3 regions of the Aquamicrobium sp. NLF2-7 genome follow, and region 2 is predicted to be linked to each of the others. Evidence: predicted binding sites of a transcription regulator. Region 2 holds the regulator's gene; each other region holds the start of a gene.
The links. Region 2 encodes PhoB, which activates phosphate uptake and scavenging genes when phosphate is short. Its sites were predicted from a motif close to TGTCATNNANCTGTCAT; they were not measured.
Positions count from the first base shown of each region.

Region 1: a site for PhoB is predicted at 3,143-3,159, ahead of MIC97_RS15110 (alkaline phosphatase). Genes of this name have one in related genera too.
Region 3: a site for PhoB is predicted at 1,734-1,750, ahead of MIC97_RS09995 (DUF465 domain-containing protein). Genes of this name have one in related genera too.

Region 1 is NZ_JAKSED010000001.1:3,070,278-3,074,610, reverse strand. Features, by position in the region: gene MIC97_RS15125 (ABC transporter permease) at 1-130, opposite strand, end outside; gene MIC97_RS15120 (ATP-binding cassette domain-containing protein) at 145-810, opposite strand; gene MIC97_RS15115 (hypothetical protein) at 815-1,234, opposite strand; gene MIC97_RS15110 (alkaline phosphatase) at 1,342-3,090, opposite strand; TPP riboswitch at 3,249-3,351, shown strand; gene MIC97_RS15105 (ABC transporter permease) at 3,471-4,250, shown strand; gene MIC97_RS15100 (ABC transporter substrate-binding protein) at 4,250-4,333, shown strand, end outside.
Region 2 is NZ_JAKSED010000001.1:1,709,829-1,714,161, reverse strand. Features, by position in the region: gene pstA (phosphate ABC transporter permease PstA) at 1-418, shown strand, start outside; gene pstB (phosphate ABC transporter ATP-binding protein PstB) at 435-1,256, shown strand; gene phoU (phosphate signaling complex protein PhoU) at 1,295-2,002, shown strand; gene phoB (phosphate regulon transcriptional regulator PhoB) at 2,025-2,714, shown strand; gene MIC97_RS08415 (ROK family protein) at 2,701-3,966, opposite strand; gene xylF (D-xylose ABC transporter substrate-binding protein) at 4,217-4,333, shown strand, end outside.
Region 3 is NZ_JAKSED010000001.1:2,008,698-2,013,030, forward strand. Features, by position in the region: gene ispG (flavodoxin-dependent (E)-4-hydroxy-3-methylbut-2-enyl-diphosphate synthase) at 1-1,134, opposite strand, end outside; gene MIC97_RS09995 (DUF465 domain-containing protein) at 1,490-1,669, opposite strand; gene MIC97_RS10000 (YdcH family protein) at 1,919-2,122, shown strand; gene MIC97_RS10005 (M48 family metalloprotease) at 2,173-3,561, opposite strand; gene thiQ (thiamine ABC transporter ATP-binding protein) at 3,823-4,333, opposite strand, start outside.

The sequences.
Region 1 (4,333 bases), 1.4 Mb from region 2:
TGCCAAGCCGCAATGCGCGCTCCTGCAAGGTGACGGACACGCCGAGCGCCGTCGCCAGCGCGATCAGGAAGGCGAGAATGAGCGCACCGATCCAGTTGCGGCGCAGGTCGGCAAGAATGAAATGAAACATCCGGTATCAGATCCTCATGCAGCCAGACGGCCGTTTTCGAGCCGCAGCGTGCGACTCATGCGGCCGATCAGCCGCTCGTCATGGCTTGCCACGATCAGCGTGGAGCCCGCCTCTTCGGTCAGATCGACCAGCAGGCTGGCGACCGATGCGCCGGCTTCCGCGTCGAGGCTCGCGGTCGGCTCATCCGCCACGATCACGCCCGGACGGCCGACCAGAGCGCGCGCCACGGCCACGCGCTGCATCTGGCCGCGCGACATCGTGCCGACGAGCTGACCGGGGCGCTGGATATCGACCCGCGCCAGCAGGTCGCGGGCGCGCGCCTGCATTCCGTCGGGCAGGCGCAGATGCGACAGGCGCTGCGGCAAAAGCACATTGGCCTCGGCCGAAAGGCCGGGGAACAGATGGAAATCCTGCATCACGAGGCCGACATTTCGGGCCCGCCAGCGATCGCGCCCACCTTCGGGCAGCGCTGCGATATCCTCTTCGTTCCAGACCACGCGGCCGGCTCCCGCCCGCTCCATGCCCGTCACGATGTTGATGAAGGTGGTCTTGCCCGACCCCGAAGGCCCCGCCAGAGCAACCATTTCCCCGGCTTCCAGCCGCAACCCGGCCAAATCGAGCGCTGGCACGGGAAGTCCCGGATAACGGACCTGAAGCCCTTCGACCGACAGAGCCTGCATCACCCTAAACCCTTCGGAAATCGGCGTTGACGATGCGCAGCAGGCTGACGAAACCCGTGTCCGGATCGGTCCACGAACCGACTTCGAGCTTGCCGGAAACCTCGATGGTGGCATTTGCCTGTTCGAAGGTCTGGGCATGGTCGAGATAGACGACGATAATGTCGTCAGGCCAGTCCGCATCGGACGAGCAGAACGGACACAGCGCCATCGGAATTTCAGTGAGCACGAAGAAATTGGCTTCCGCCTTCAGGGGCGGCGCCATGAAGCCGCGCATGGCGACCGGCTTGCCTTCCAGAGCCTTCACCTTGTCGGAGAAGGTCAGGCCCAGCACGCTGACCTTGCCATAGAGTTCATTGAAGGAAATCGGGCTCGGTGCCGAACGGGCCGGCCTTGCCGAAAGGCAGAGCGCAGCGGCACCGATCATGGCGAGCGCCTGCCGGCGATCCGGGGCGGTGAAGATCATCGCAGCCTCCTTGACTGAACGGGTGCAGGCCCGGAGACGATCCGGGCCTGCCGCTTCTTGTTTACGTGTTACTTTTTCTGCGTGGTACCAAGCGCCAGAGCGTCGGCCAGAACGCGGTAGACGTCGCTCTGCTCCATGTAGCCTTTGAAGTTCTCGGAGCCGGGGCCGGTCGCCTGCAGCACCACGTCGTCAACGGCGTGAACGCCGGTGTCGCCGTCACGCGGAATGTTGCCCTCCACGAACACCGCGCCGGGGACATCCTTGTAGGCTTCGTTGGCGATGTACTTCTTGTTTTCGTCCTGAATGGCCGGAACAAACGGACCATCCAGCTTCGGGCGGAAGGTTTCGTAGTGGTCGGGACCATTGTTGGCGGCCAGGAACAGGCGGCGCGAGACATCGACACTGTCGGGATAGCCGTCGCCGTTGGAATCGACGTAGTTCGGGAAACCGGCCTCGGCATAGGTGCCGACCTTCTCGCGCATCTCGTCGCCGGGCTTCTCGTCATCGACCGTGCCGATGATCGAAACGCCATGGGTGTGGTCGCCGGTGACGACGATCAGCGTATCGGGGTTCTTCTCGGCGAATTCACGGGCAACGCCGATCGCCTTGTCGAACTCGATGGTGTCCACGATGGCGCGGTCCCAGTCGAGCGGATGGGACATCTTGTCGATATTGGCGCCTTCCACGACGAGCACGAAGCCTTCGGCGTTCTTCTCAAGCTGGCCGATGGCGGCCTTGGTCATATCGACCAGACCGGGCTGCTCGGGAAACTTCCCGACAGTGCCCTTCTTGAGGAACTCACGGTCGAGGGTGGTGTCCATGTTGCCGGTGTGGAAGAGGCCCAGAACCTTGCCGCTGTTGGAGCCGGCGGCGGCCTCAAGCTCGCCCCTGGTGGTGGCCAGCGTATAGCCGGCATCCTTGAAGCCCGCAACGTGATCGATGTCGTCCTTGCGCTTCGAGCCGGCAACGGACTGCGGCAGGAAGTAGGCCGAACCACCGCCAAGAATGACCTCCGGCTTCAGATCAAAGATCTGAGTGTTGATCGCCGCCTTCTCGGCGCGGCGACGGGTGTGGGAAAAGAGCGCTGCCGGCGTCGCGTCCTGAAGCTCGGAGGTGGTGACGATACCGACCGACTTGGAGGTCTGGCGGCGCAGGGCCTCGACCAGCGTCTCGACCTTCGGGTCGTCGAACGGATCGGCGGTACGGTCGGCGTAGACGCCGATCGCGTTCACGGCGCTCTTGTGGCCGGTCATGTAAGCCGACATGGTGTTGGCGCTGTCGGTGGCGATCGCTTCGGTGGACGAGGTGCCGATGAAGGCCATGCGATCCAGATCATCCATGTTGAGGCGGCCATTGGCCTTGCCCTCGGTCATGCCCCTGGACATGATGCGCGCGGCGGTGCGATGGGCGACGGACAGACCGTCGCCGAGGAAGAAGATCACATTCTTCGCCTTGGGCTCGGTCGCCGTACCATAAACTTCCCAGGTCACGGTTTTCTCATCGTCGCCGGCCTTGGCGACCACGGTGTAGGTGCCGGGCTCGGTGATCGTCACGCCTTCCAGACGCACGGCAGAAGCCTCGACGCCGTCTTCCTTCTCGATGAAGGTGGCTTCCTTGCCAAGAACTTCCGCGGCCGGCTTGCCGTTGATGGTGACGGTGACATCGGAACCCGCGACAACACCATCGAACTCGACTTTCACGTCGAAGGGCGAAGCGGTGAGAATCGTTGCCCTGTCGAGCGGGTAGACCGTGGCGGCGCCGGCAACGGCCGGAACCAGTATGGTTGTTGCGGTCAGAATGGCGAGTAGGCTTCGCATGATCGGGTTCTCCGTAAACTCAAAAAAGAGAACCGCTAGCTAGGACCCGCACGTTACAGCGCGATGACAGCTCGCGATCGGGCTGATGACAGCCCCCTTCCGTTCACTGGCCAGCGGCAACGTCGCTTGACAGAACCGGGCGCTTGAAACATAGATGGCTTCATTCCGAGGGGGGCGCCGTACGGCGCTGAGATGGCAGTGAGCCGGACCCTTGAACCTGATCCGGGTTATGCCGGCGTAGGAACGGAACAAGGGCCTTCGGGCAATCCTGCCAATTCTTCGCACACCTGGATCTCCATGATGACAAGTCGGGAGATCGCCATGCAGCATCGATACGAATTCCGCCCGCCGACACGATTCCGCTTCTAGGGAATCGCGACATGCCGGCTGTTCTGGCAGCATTGCGCACCACGCTGGTGCTGGTGGCCTCATGGCAGGCCATCGTCATGGCCTTTGCCCCGCCGCGCTACATATTGCCGGCGCCGCTGGACGTCGCGGCCGCCTTCCAGCGGCAGCCGCTCTATCTTTTCGACAACATGCTGGTGACGCTGGCCGAGATCGCCGCCGGGTTCGTCACTGGTACGCTCGCAGGCGTGGCGACCGCGCTTGCCATCGCCAGCTTTCCGCGCCTTGGCCGCGCGGTCTGGCCCGTGGTGCTGGTTCTGCAAGCCTTTCCGGTCTTCGTCATCGCGCCGCTGCTGGTGCTGTGGTTCGGCTTCGGCATGACCTCCAAGGTGGTGATGACGGCGCTCATCATCTTCTTTCCCGTGGCCTCCGCCTTTGCGGACGGGCTGCGGCGCACGCCGCCGGAAATCGTCGATGCCGCCGCCCTCACCCCGGCGAGCCACCGCCAGACGCTGTTTCTGCTGCGCGTGCCACTGGCGATTCCCGCACTGGTTTCCGGGTTGCGGGTCGCCGCCCCCCTTGCTCCGCTGGGAGCAGTGATCGGCGAATGGGTGGGCGCATCGGCAGGGCTCGGCTTCGTCATGGTTCAGGCGAATGCCCGCATGCAGACCGACACCATGTTCGCGGCCATGGCCGTCATCGCCGCCCTCACCCTCCTGTTACGGCGGGCCGTCGATGCCCTTGCCCCCCTTCTCACGCCTTGGGCGCGCGAAGGCGGATTCTCTTCCCATCATCAGCAAAGGAAATCCTCATGATCCGATCCTGCGCGCTCGCGCTTCTGCTTTCCGTCACAACCGCAGGCGCCGCCCATGCGACCGACAAGCTCACCGTGATGCTG
Region 2 (4,333 bases):
GCTGATGACGCTGCCGACGATCATCATCGCCACCCGCGCCGCCCTCAAGGCTGTGCCGCCCTCGATCCGCTCCGGTGCACTGGGTGTCGGCGCCTCGAAGATGCAGACTGTGTTCCACCACGTTCTGCCGCTTGCAGCCCCCGGTATTCTCACCGGAACCATCATCGGTCTGGCGCAGGCGCTGGGCGAGACCGCTCCGCTGCTGCTCATCGGCATGGTGGCCTTCGTGGCCGACTATCCCGCCACGCCGATGGATCCTGCCACCGCGCTGCCCGTGCAGATCTACATGTGGGCGAACGAAGCCGAACGTGCCTTCGTGGAACGCACTTCCGGCGCCATCATCATCCTCCTGCTTTTCCTTGCCGCGATGAACCTGGCCGCGATCCTGCTGCGCCGGCGCTTCGAACGGCGCTGGTAATTAAGGAACAAAGATCGTGAACATTATGAGCGAAGCAACTCTGGAAAATGCCGTGAACGCCAAGGTGGCCGCCGTCAACGAACCCATCAAGATGCGGGGCGAGAAGGTCGGCGTCTTCTATGGCGACAAGCAGGCCCTGTTCGATGTGGATCTTCTGGTCCGCCAGAATCAGGTGACGGCGCTGATCGGCCCCTCGGGCTGCGGCAAGTCCACCTTCCTGCGCTGCCTGAACCGCATGAACGACACCATCGACAATGCGCGGGTGGTGGGCAAGATCACGCTCGACGGCGAGGATATCTACGACCGCGACATCGACGTGGTGGAACTGCGTTCGCGCGTGGGCATGGTGTTCCAGAAACCGAACCCGTTCCCGAAGTCGATCTATGAGAATGTCGCCTATGGCCCGCGCATTCACGGTCTTGCCCGCAGCAAGGCCGACATGGATGCGGTGGTGGAATCGAGCCTGAAGCGCGCCGGCCTCTTCAACGAGGTCAAGGATCGTCTGCATGATGCCGGCACCGGTCTTTCCGGTGGTCAGCAGCAGCGCCTGTGCATTGCGCGCGCCATCGCCGTGTCGCCTGAAGTGATCCTGATGGACGAGCCCTGCTCGGCGCTCGATCCGATCGCCACCGCACGCGTCGAGGAACTGATCGACGAGCTGCGCGAGAACTACACCATCGTCATCGTCACCCACTCCATGCAGCAGGCGGCGCGCGTCTCTCAACGCACGGCCATGTTCCATCTCGGCAATCTCGTCGAGGAAGGCCCGACCGAGAAGATGTTCACCAACCCCGACGACAAGCGCACGCAGGACTACATCACCGGCCGGTTCGGCTGAGTGTTACTGCGGCCATTCCAACAGACGAGGAACGTATAATGGGTGCTCATACGGTGACCGCCTTCGACGACGATCTTGGCGAGATCGAAGGGCTGGTGCGTGACATGGTCAGCCTGGCCGGGTCCATGGTCGATGAGGCGACACAGAGCCTGATCGTGCCGGACAATGCGCTGGCCCAGCGCGTCATCTCCGAGGATGCGGTGATGGACGAGTTGCAGCGTCGCCTGGACGACCGCGCCATCACGCTGATCGGCAAGCGCCAGCCGATGGCGCAGGACCTGCGTGCCATCGTGGGCGCGATCCGCATGGCCGGCGATCTCGAACGCATCGGCGATCTGGCCAAGAACATCGCCAAGCGCGTCGATGCGGTGGGTCAGTCGAGCGTGCCGCGCGCCTTCGCCCGCTCCATCGAAGACATGTCCGAACTGGTTCTTGAGCAGGTACAGGGCGTCATTGACGAATATGGCGCGCGCAACCCGGAAGGGCTGGTGCGGCTGCGCGACGAGGACGAGCTGGTCGACGTTAAATACACCTCTGTGTTCCGCGAACTGCTGACCTACATGATGGAGGACGCGCGCAACATCACGGCCTGCACGCATTTGCTTTTCTGTGCGAAGAACCTGGAGCGCATTGGCGACCACGTGACCAATATTGCCGAAAATGCCTATTATGTGCTGACCGGCGAGCAGTTGCCGGCTCACCGTCCCAAGCAGGACGAGACTGGCATACCGGCACCTGCGGTTTGAAGCAGGATCGAGGAGACGAAGCATGATCGCACCCCGCATCATGGTGGTTGAGGACGAAGAGCCGTTGGGCGTGCTTCTGCGCTACAACCTCGAAGCCGAAGGCTATCAGGTCGAGATCGTCACGCGCGGTGACGAGGCCGAGTTGCGGCTGCAGGAAAACGTGCCGGACCTTCTGGTGCTCGACTGGATGGTTCCGGCGATCTCAGGCATCGAATTGTGCCGGCGCCTGCGCATGCGCGAGCAGACCGAACGGCTGCCCATCATCATGCTGACGGCGCGCGGCGAGGAAAGCGACCGGGTGCGCGGCCTTTCCACCGGCGCCGACGACTATCTGGTCAAGCCCTTCTCCATGCCGGAGCTGGTGGCGCGGGTGAAGGCGCTTCTGCGTCGCGCCAAGCCCGAGGTGCTGTCCTCTGTACTCAAGGTGGGAGACATCGTGCTCGACCGCGAGCAGCACCGCGTCTACCGCAAGAAGAGCGAGATCCGGCTGGGGCCGACCGAGTTCCGCCTGCTCGAATTCATGATGCAGCATCCCGGCCGCGTCTTCTCGCGCGGACAGTTGCTCGACAATGTCTGGGGCGAGACGATCTACATCGACGAACGCACAGTGGATGTGCATGTCGGGCGGTTGCGCAAGGCGGTCAACACCGGCCGCATGCCCGACGTGATCCGCACCGTTCGCGGCTCAGGCTACGCGATCAGGGAAGAGTGACGGGCAGGGAAGAGTGACGCGCGGCCGGGCCGTCCTGCAGGGACCGCCCGCCGGCAAAAATCCTGTCATCGACGTAAGTCAGCGCGCGCATGGCACAGCCTTCGCGCAGCAGGGCGATCTGATCCGGCTCGATGCTGAAGCTGATCGAGCCGGAATGCTGGCCGCCGGCAGTGCGTGCGATGGCATCGCGCAGGGCCGGTTCGATCAGGTCGAAGGCTGCCGCGTTGAGGCCGACCAATGCCACCGGGGCAGGGTCGATGAGCGCAAACAGGCTGCCGAGGCCGAAGCCGAGCGCTTCGCCTGCGATGCGGAACGCCTCGCGCTCGCGTCCTTCATGGTCCCGGGCAGCGTCCGCCAGCGCCCGCATCTCCGTTTCCCCAATATCGCCCCGGGGTTCCTCGTTCTGGTCATGGCCGGCGGCGCTGCGCCAGATGGCGTAGCTTCCTGCATAGGCTTCTATGCATCCGCGCCGCCCGCAACGGCACAGCGCCCCGTCCGGCCGGTGGACCATGTGCCCGAATTCGACGCCTGAGGAATGGGTGCCGGTGAACATTTCGCCCTTGAGCACCAGCCCCATGCCGATGCCGTGCGAGAGCAATATGGCGATGAAATCGTCGCGATAGCGGGCCGGATCGCGCCAGCGCAGCGCCTCGGCCATCATGTTGCAGTCGTTCTCCACCGTTACGGGAACAGAGAATTCCGCTTCCAGAATGTCGGTGAAGGGGATGTCCGTGTGCGGGGTGATCGGAGACCACAGCATGGAACGCGCTTCCGCGTCGGTGATGCCCTGAACCGCGAACACGATACGCAATGGCGGGCCAGCCTTTGCGGCGGGGTGAGCAAGGCATCGTTGAAGCACTGCCACACATTCGCCGATCAGCGCCTCGCGGGAGAGGGCGCGCGTGTCGAGCCGCAACTGCTCTTCGTCCAGAACAGCTCCCGAATAATCGAGCCGGACGGCGGAGAGGGTGTTGAGGGACAGCATCAGCGTCACCACGCTGGCTGCTGCGGGGTCGAGTTCGAGCCCGATCTGGGGCCTTCCGCGTCTGAGGGCAGGGGCATCATCCTGTCGGGCCTCGGCCAGAATGCCCTCGGCGATGAGGTCCGCGGAAATAGCGGAGATGGTGGAATGGCTGAGACCCGTGATAGTCGTGATTTCGGTGCGGGAAACCTGTCCACCACGCCGCGCGGCCGCAATCACCATGGCGCGGTTGCGCCGGCGCAGATCGTCGTGCCGCATGCCAACAGTCATTACCTGTACTCTTCCTCCCTGCGTGCCGACGCTGCATAGCAGGCCGTGAACTTTGTCAGAAGCGGCGAAGGCTGTCATTATTTAATTCGGGTTTCGAAATAATTCACGGATGGTCAGAAAATCCGTTGACACGGTCAGGTCGTTGCGCCACATTTTTTCGAGGCTCGAAAAAAGTCCTTGCCCGACTTGTTCACCGGCATGGCTTGTTCACGGGTCATAACGTCGCGCCCATGGGCGCAGGGAGGAAATCATGAGGAATTTTACGGCTGCCATTCTGGCGGGTGTCGCCTTGTCTCTGACGCTTCCCCTCGCCGCACAGGCGAAGGACAAGGTCATCGGCGTGTCCTGGTCGAATTTCCAGGAAGAG
Region 3 (4,333 bases), 300 kb from region 2:
GAACACGGGTGCGGAGGGCGTCTCGCCGGTGCCGGGCAGAGATATGCCGATATCGGCATGCTTGGATTCGCCCGGTCCGTTGACGATGCAGCCCATGACGGCCACCTTGAGCTGTTCCACGCCCGGATATTTCGTGCGCCACACGGGCATGTTGCGGCGAATGTCCGCCTGGATGTTCTGCGCCAGTTCCTGAAACACGGTCGAGGTCGTGCGCCCGCAGCCCGGACAGGCGGCGACGATCGGCACGAACTGGCGAAAGCCCATGGTCTGGAGCAGTTCCTGCGACACCTGCACCTCGCGCGTGCGGTCGCCGCCGGGCTCGGGCGTCAGCGAGATGCGAATGGTGTCGCCGATGCCCTGCTGGAGCAGGATGCCCATCGATGCCGAGGAGGCGACAATGCCTTTCGACCCCATGCCGGCTTCGGTGAGGCCAAGATGCAGCGCATGGTCGCAGCGCCGTGCCAGCTCGGCATAGACGGCGATCAGGTCCTGCACGCCGCTAACCTTGGCCGAAAGGATGATGCGGTTGCGGCCAAGGCCGATCTCTTCCGCCATATGCGCCGACAGGATGGCCGACTGCACGATCGCCTCGCGCGTCACCTGCTGCGCGGTCATCGGAAAGCCGTTGGCCTGGTTCTCGTCCATCAGCCGCGTCAGCAGTTCCTGATCGAGCGAGCCCCAGTTGACACCGATGCGCACCGGCTTGTCGTAGCGGATCGCCATTTCCACGATATCGGCGAACTGCTTGTCCTTCTTGTCCTTGAAGCCGACATTGCCGGGATTGATGCGGTACTTCGCCAGCGCTTCGGCGCAGGCGGGATGGTCGGCCAGAAGCTTGTGGCCGATGTAGTGGAAATCGCCGACCAGCGGCACGTTGATGCCGAGCCGCGCCAACCGGTCGCGGATTTTCGGCACGGCCGCGGCGCTCTCGTCGCGGTCCACCGTGATGCGCACCAGTTCGGAACCGGCCCGATGCAGGGCGGCCACCTGCGCGACCGTGCCGTCGATGTCGGCCGTGTCGGTATTGGTCATCGACTGCACCACGACAGGCGCATCGCCGCCGACCATGACGCCGCCGACATCGACGCCGACCGAGGCGCGACGCGGGAACGGAGAGGAAAAATACCCGGTCATACCGGCTGCCTCTGACATTATTCCATGGACTTGTCCGCATCCCGCGGGACGCGTCGCAAACCCTGTTGCAACACATTCTGCACACCGGTCCGGGATACCGTGACCGGCAGAACAGGCACCGGCACGCGCAGATCAGGCACGCGAAACTCTGTCATGAGGTGGAGGACGCAACCGATCTTGTCAATGCCGCCAATGCACGCGGCTGCCATGTGATGGAAAATCACATCAGGCGCGGGCGCCCGCAGACATCCTCATGATGCGGCTGACCGTTGATCCGGCAAAACGACTGCCCAGCCAGCAGCCTGACGCCGCTGACCGGGTCTGCCTTGTTTCCGGCTGTCAGGCCGGCGGAAATTCAGTGAGAGGTTGGTTGGGACTTGAGTTTCTCAATCTCGTCCTTGAGGGCCAGCTTGCGTCGCTTCAGGTTGGCGATTTCGAGAGCATCGATGGATGGATGCAGCATCGCCGCATTGATCTGCCGCTCGATATCGCTGTGCTTCCTGCTGAGTTCGTCAAGATGGGATGCAAGAGACATGATTGGTTCTCCCTTTCATGGTTTCCTCGATTGCGGCCGCCACCGATGTTGCCAGTCCACATTTGTGACGGCTGCATGACACTGTGCCATCAACGGCGGCGGTTGTCGAACGCATAAGGGTTGCATTCCACCCTTGGCCAAAATGTGGTAGTGATTTGCCAGCGAGCGGTTTTTTTCGAGCCTCTCCCCCTCCTAATCGGATACCCGTTGCGGCACGCGGCGGGCGTCGAATTTTATATATGGTAGGTAATGTCCGAGCAGGAACAGGCCGAGATTCGACTCGAATTTGCGCGTTTGAAGCAGGACCATGCCGATTTCGACGCCGCGATAAACGCCATGATCGCCACGGGCTGTGATCCGTTGCAGATTCAGCGCATGAAGAAGAAGAAGCTGGCGCTGAAAGACAGGCTGCGCACGCTCGAAGATCGCATCATTCCCGACATCATCGCCTGAGGCAGACGGCATAGCCGACGCGCCGACACGGAAGAACGCCGTGGCGGCACTTACCTGTCGGTAACGATCTTGACCTTGTCTCCGGCTGAAAGCGTCGCGCCCGGCGCCAGCGCATTCAGCACCCGAAACAGGTCGAGCTTGCGATCGACGCCCACCATCTGCGCCGCCAGCATGCCCATGGTCTGGCCTGGCCTGACGGTCACAACCCGGATGCGAAGCGGCTTCAGGGCATCCTTCTCCGCCTGCGTAAGAACCCGGAAGGAGCCGCCGACCGCCCTGGCCACGCTGTCGAGCGAGGTGCTGGCTGCGGGTGCCGCGGTCAAAAGCCGGTAGACCTGACTGCCGGCCCGGATCACGGTGACGTCGAACTGCCAGCCTTCGGCCCGCGCCCGCGCGGTTGCCGCCGGGCTGCCGTTGATAGTCGTTTCACGCACACTATCCGTTTCGAGGCCCGCCACCCAGCCGCTGCGGATATAGTCGGCCAGCGACCGGTTCGGATCGAGCGAGACGCCGTCGAAACGCACCGCCATGTCGCCCGGACCCGTAGCGGTCACGGCGGCGGCCGAATTATCGATCATGAAGCCATCCGGCACGGAGAAGGAGATGCCGAGCTTCGGATGGAGGAAATTGTTGCCGCGCACATAGCCTTCATCAGGCGTGTCGCCATAGAGCAGACCGTCTATCCCGGCCAGATAGCTGTCGCGATCGCGCGTGCCGGTGCCCGGCTGGCCGAACTGGCGCGCGTGGCGCAACGCCAGTTCGATGCGCTGCGGCGTGTTCGGATGTGTCGCGAGGAAATCGAGACTGGCGTCGGTCGCTCCGCTGACCGAGCGGAAATCGGTGTAGGCCGACATGGATTGCAGGAAGCGGCTCGCCGCATAAGGATCATAGCCCGCCTCGCCCACCGACCGGATGCCGATGACGTCAGCTTCCAGTTCCTGATTGCGCGAGAACTGGGCGAGCCTCAGCTTGCCGCGGATGAGGGCTGCCTTGGCGGTCGGGCTGTCACCCAGAACGTCGGAAACGACCTTGGTGGCCAGTCCCTCTTCCGCCTCCAGACGCTGCCTCTGGAGCCCGTGATTGGCGGTGACGTGGCCCATCTCGTGCGCCACCACCGCCGCCAGCTCCGATGAATCATTGGCGAGCGCCAAAAGGCCGCGCGTGATGTAGAGATAGCCGCCCGGCAGTGCGAAGGCGTTGACGTTGGGCGAGTTGAGAATGGTGATGCGGTAGTTCTGAGTCGGATTCGCCGAAACCGTGGTCAGGCTGCCGATGACCTTGGCCACCATGCGCTCAAGCTTGGGATCGGAATATTCGCCGCCATAGGTCGCCAGAATTCTGGGATGCTGCGCGCGCGCCAGTTCCGCCAGCTTGTTGTTGGCGGTAACGTTGTCCACCGTCACGGGCTTCGCGGATGGCCGGAACGCCGATTCCTGCATGTCCGGCGGCACGATGGCCTGACATGACGCCAGCGCCAGAGCGACGCCCCCGAGCAGCAAAGCTCGGGCCGGGAACTGCTTGCGTTCGGGCTTGACGACGGACGACAGTTGAACTTCCTTTCCACGGCTGTGGCGCCGGCCGCACCCGCCCGGACCTGATCAGGCACCAAACGGCCACGATTCGGCCAGTCCTGCCATATTCCCTAATGTCGCATTGATGGCAAATTATGTCCGCATGCGGGCAAACCTGAGCGCCAACCCTCAGGAAAGCCCGATATAGCGCCGGAACGCCTCCGGTCCAGCCTCGCCGAAGAAGTCGCCGATCGGACCGCTCGCCACGGGTTTGCCGGCTTCGATGAAGGTCATGTCGTGCGAAATGCGTCGTGCATCCTCGGGCTGATGGGTGACGAACAGCACCGTCATGTTGCGCTCGGCCTGCAAACCGGCCACCAGATCCAGCATGTCCTCGCGCAGGGCCGGCCCCAGCGAAGCGAAGGGTTCGTCGAGCAATAGCACCGGCCGCTCGCGCACCAGAACCCGCGCCAGCGCCACCCGCTGCCGCTCGCCGCCCGACAGTTCGCGCGGCAGCCGTCGCCCCTTGCCGGAAAGCCCGGTGCGCTCCAGCGCCTGCGCCACAGCCGCACGGTCGGCATCGGTGAGGCGCAGCGACGGCGAGCGGCCGAGCCCGACATTCTGCTCCACCGAAAGATGCGCGAACAGATTGTTTTCCTGAAACACCATGGAGACCGGCCGGGCCGCCGGCGGAGCGCCG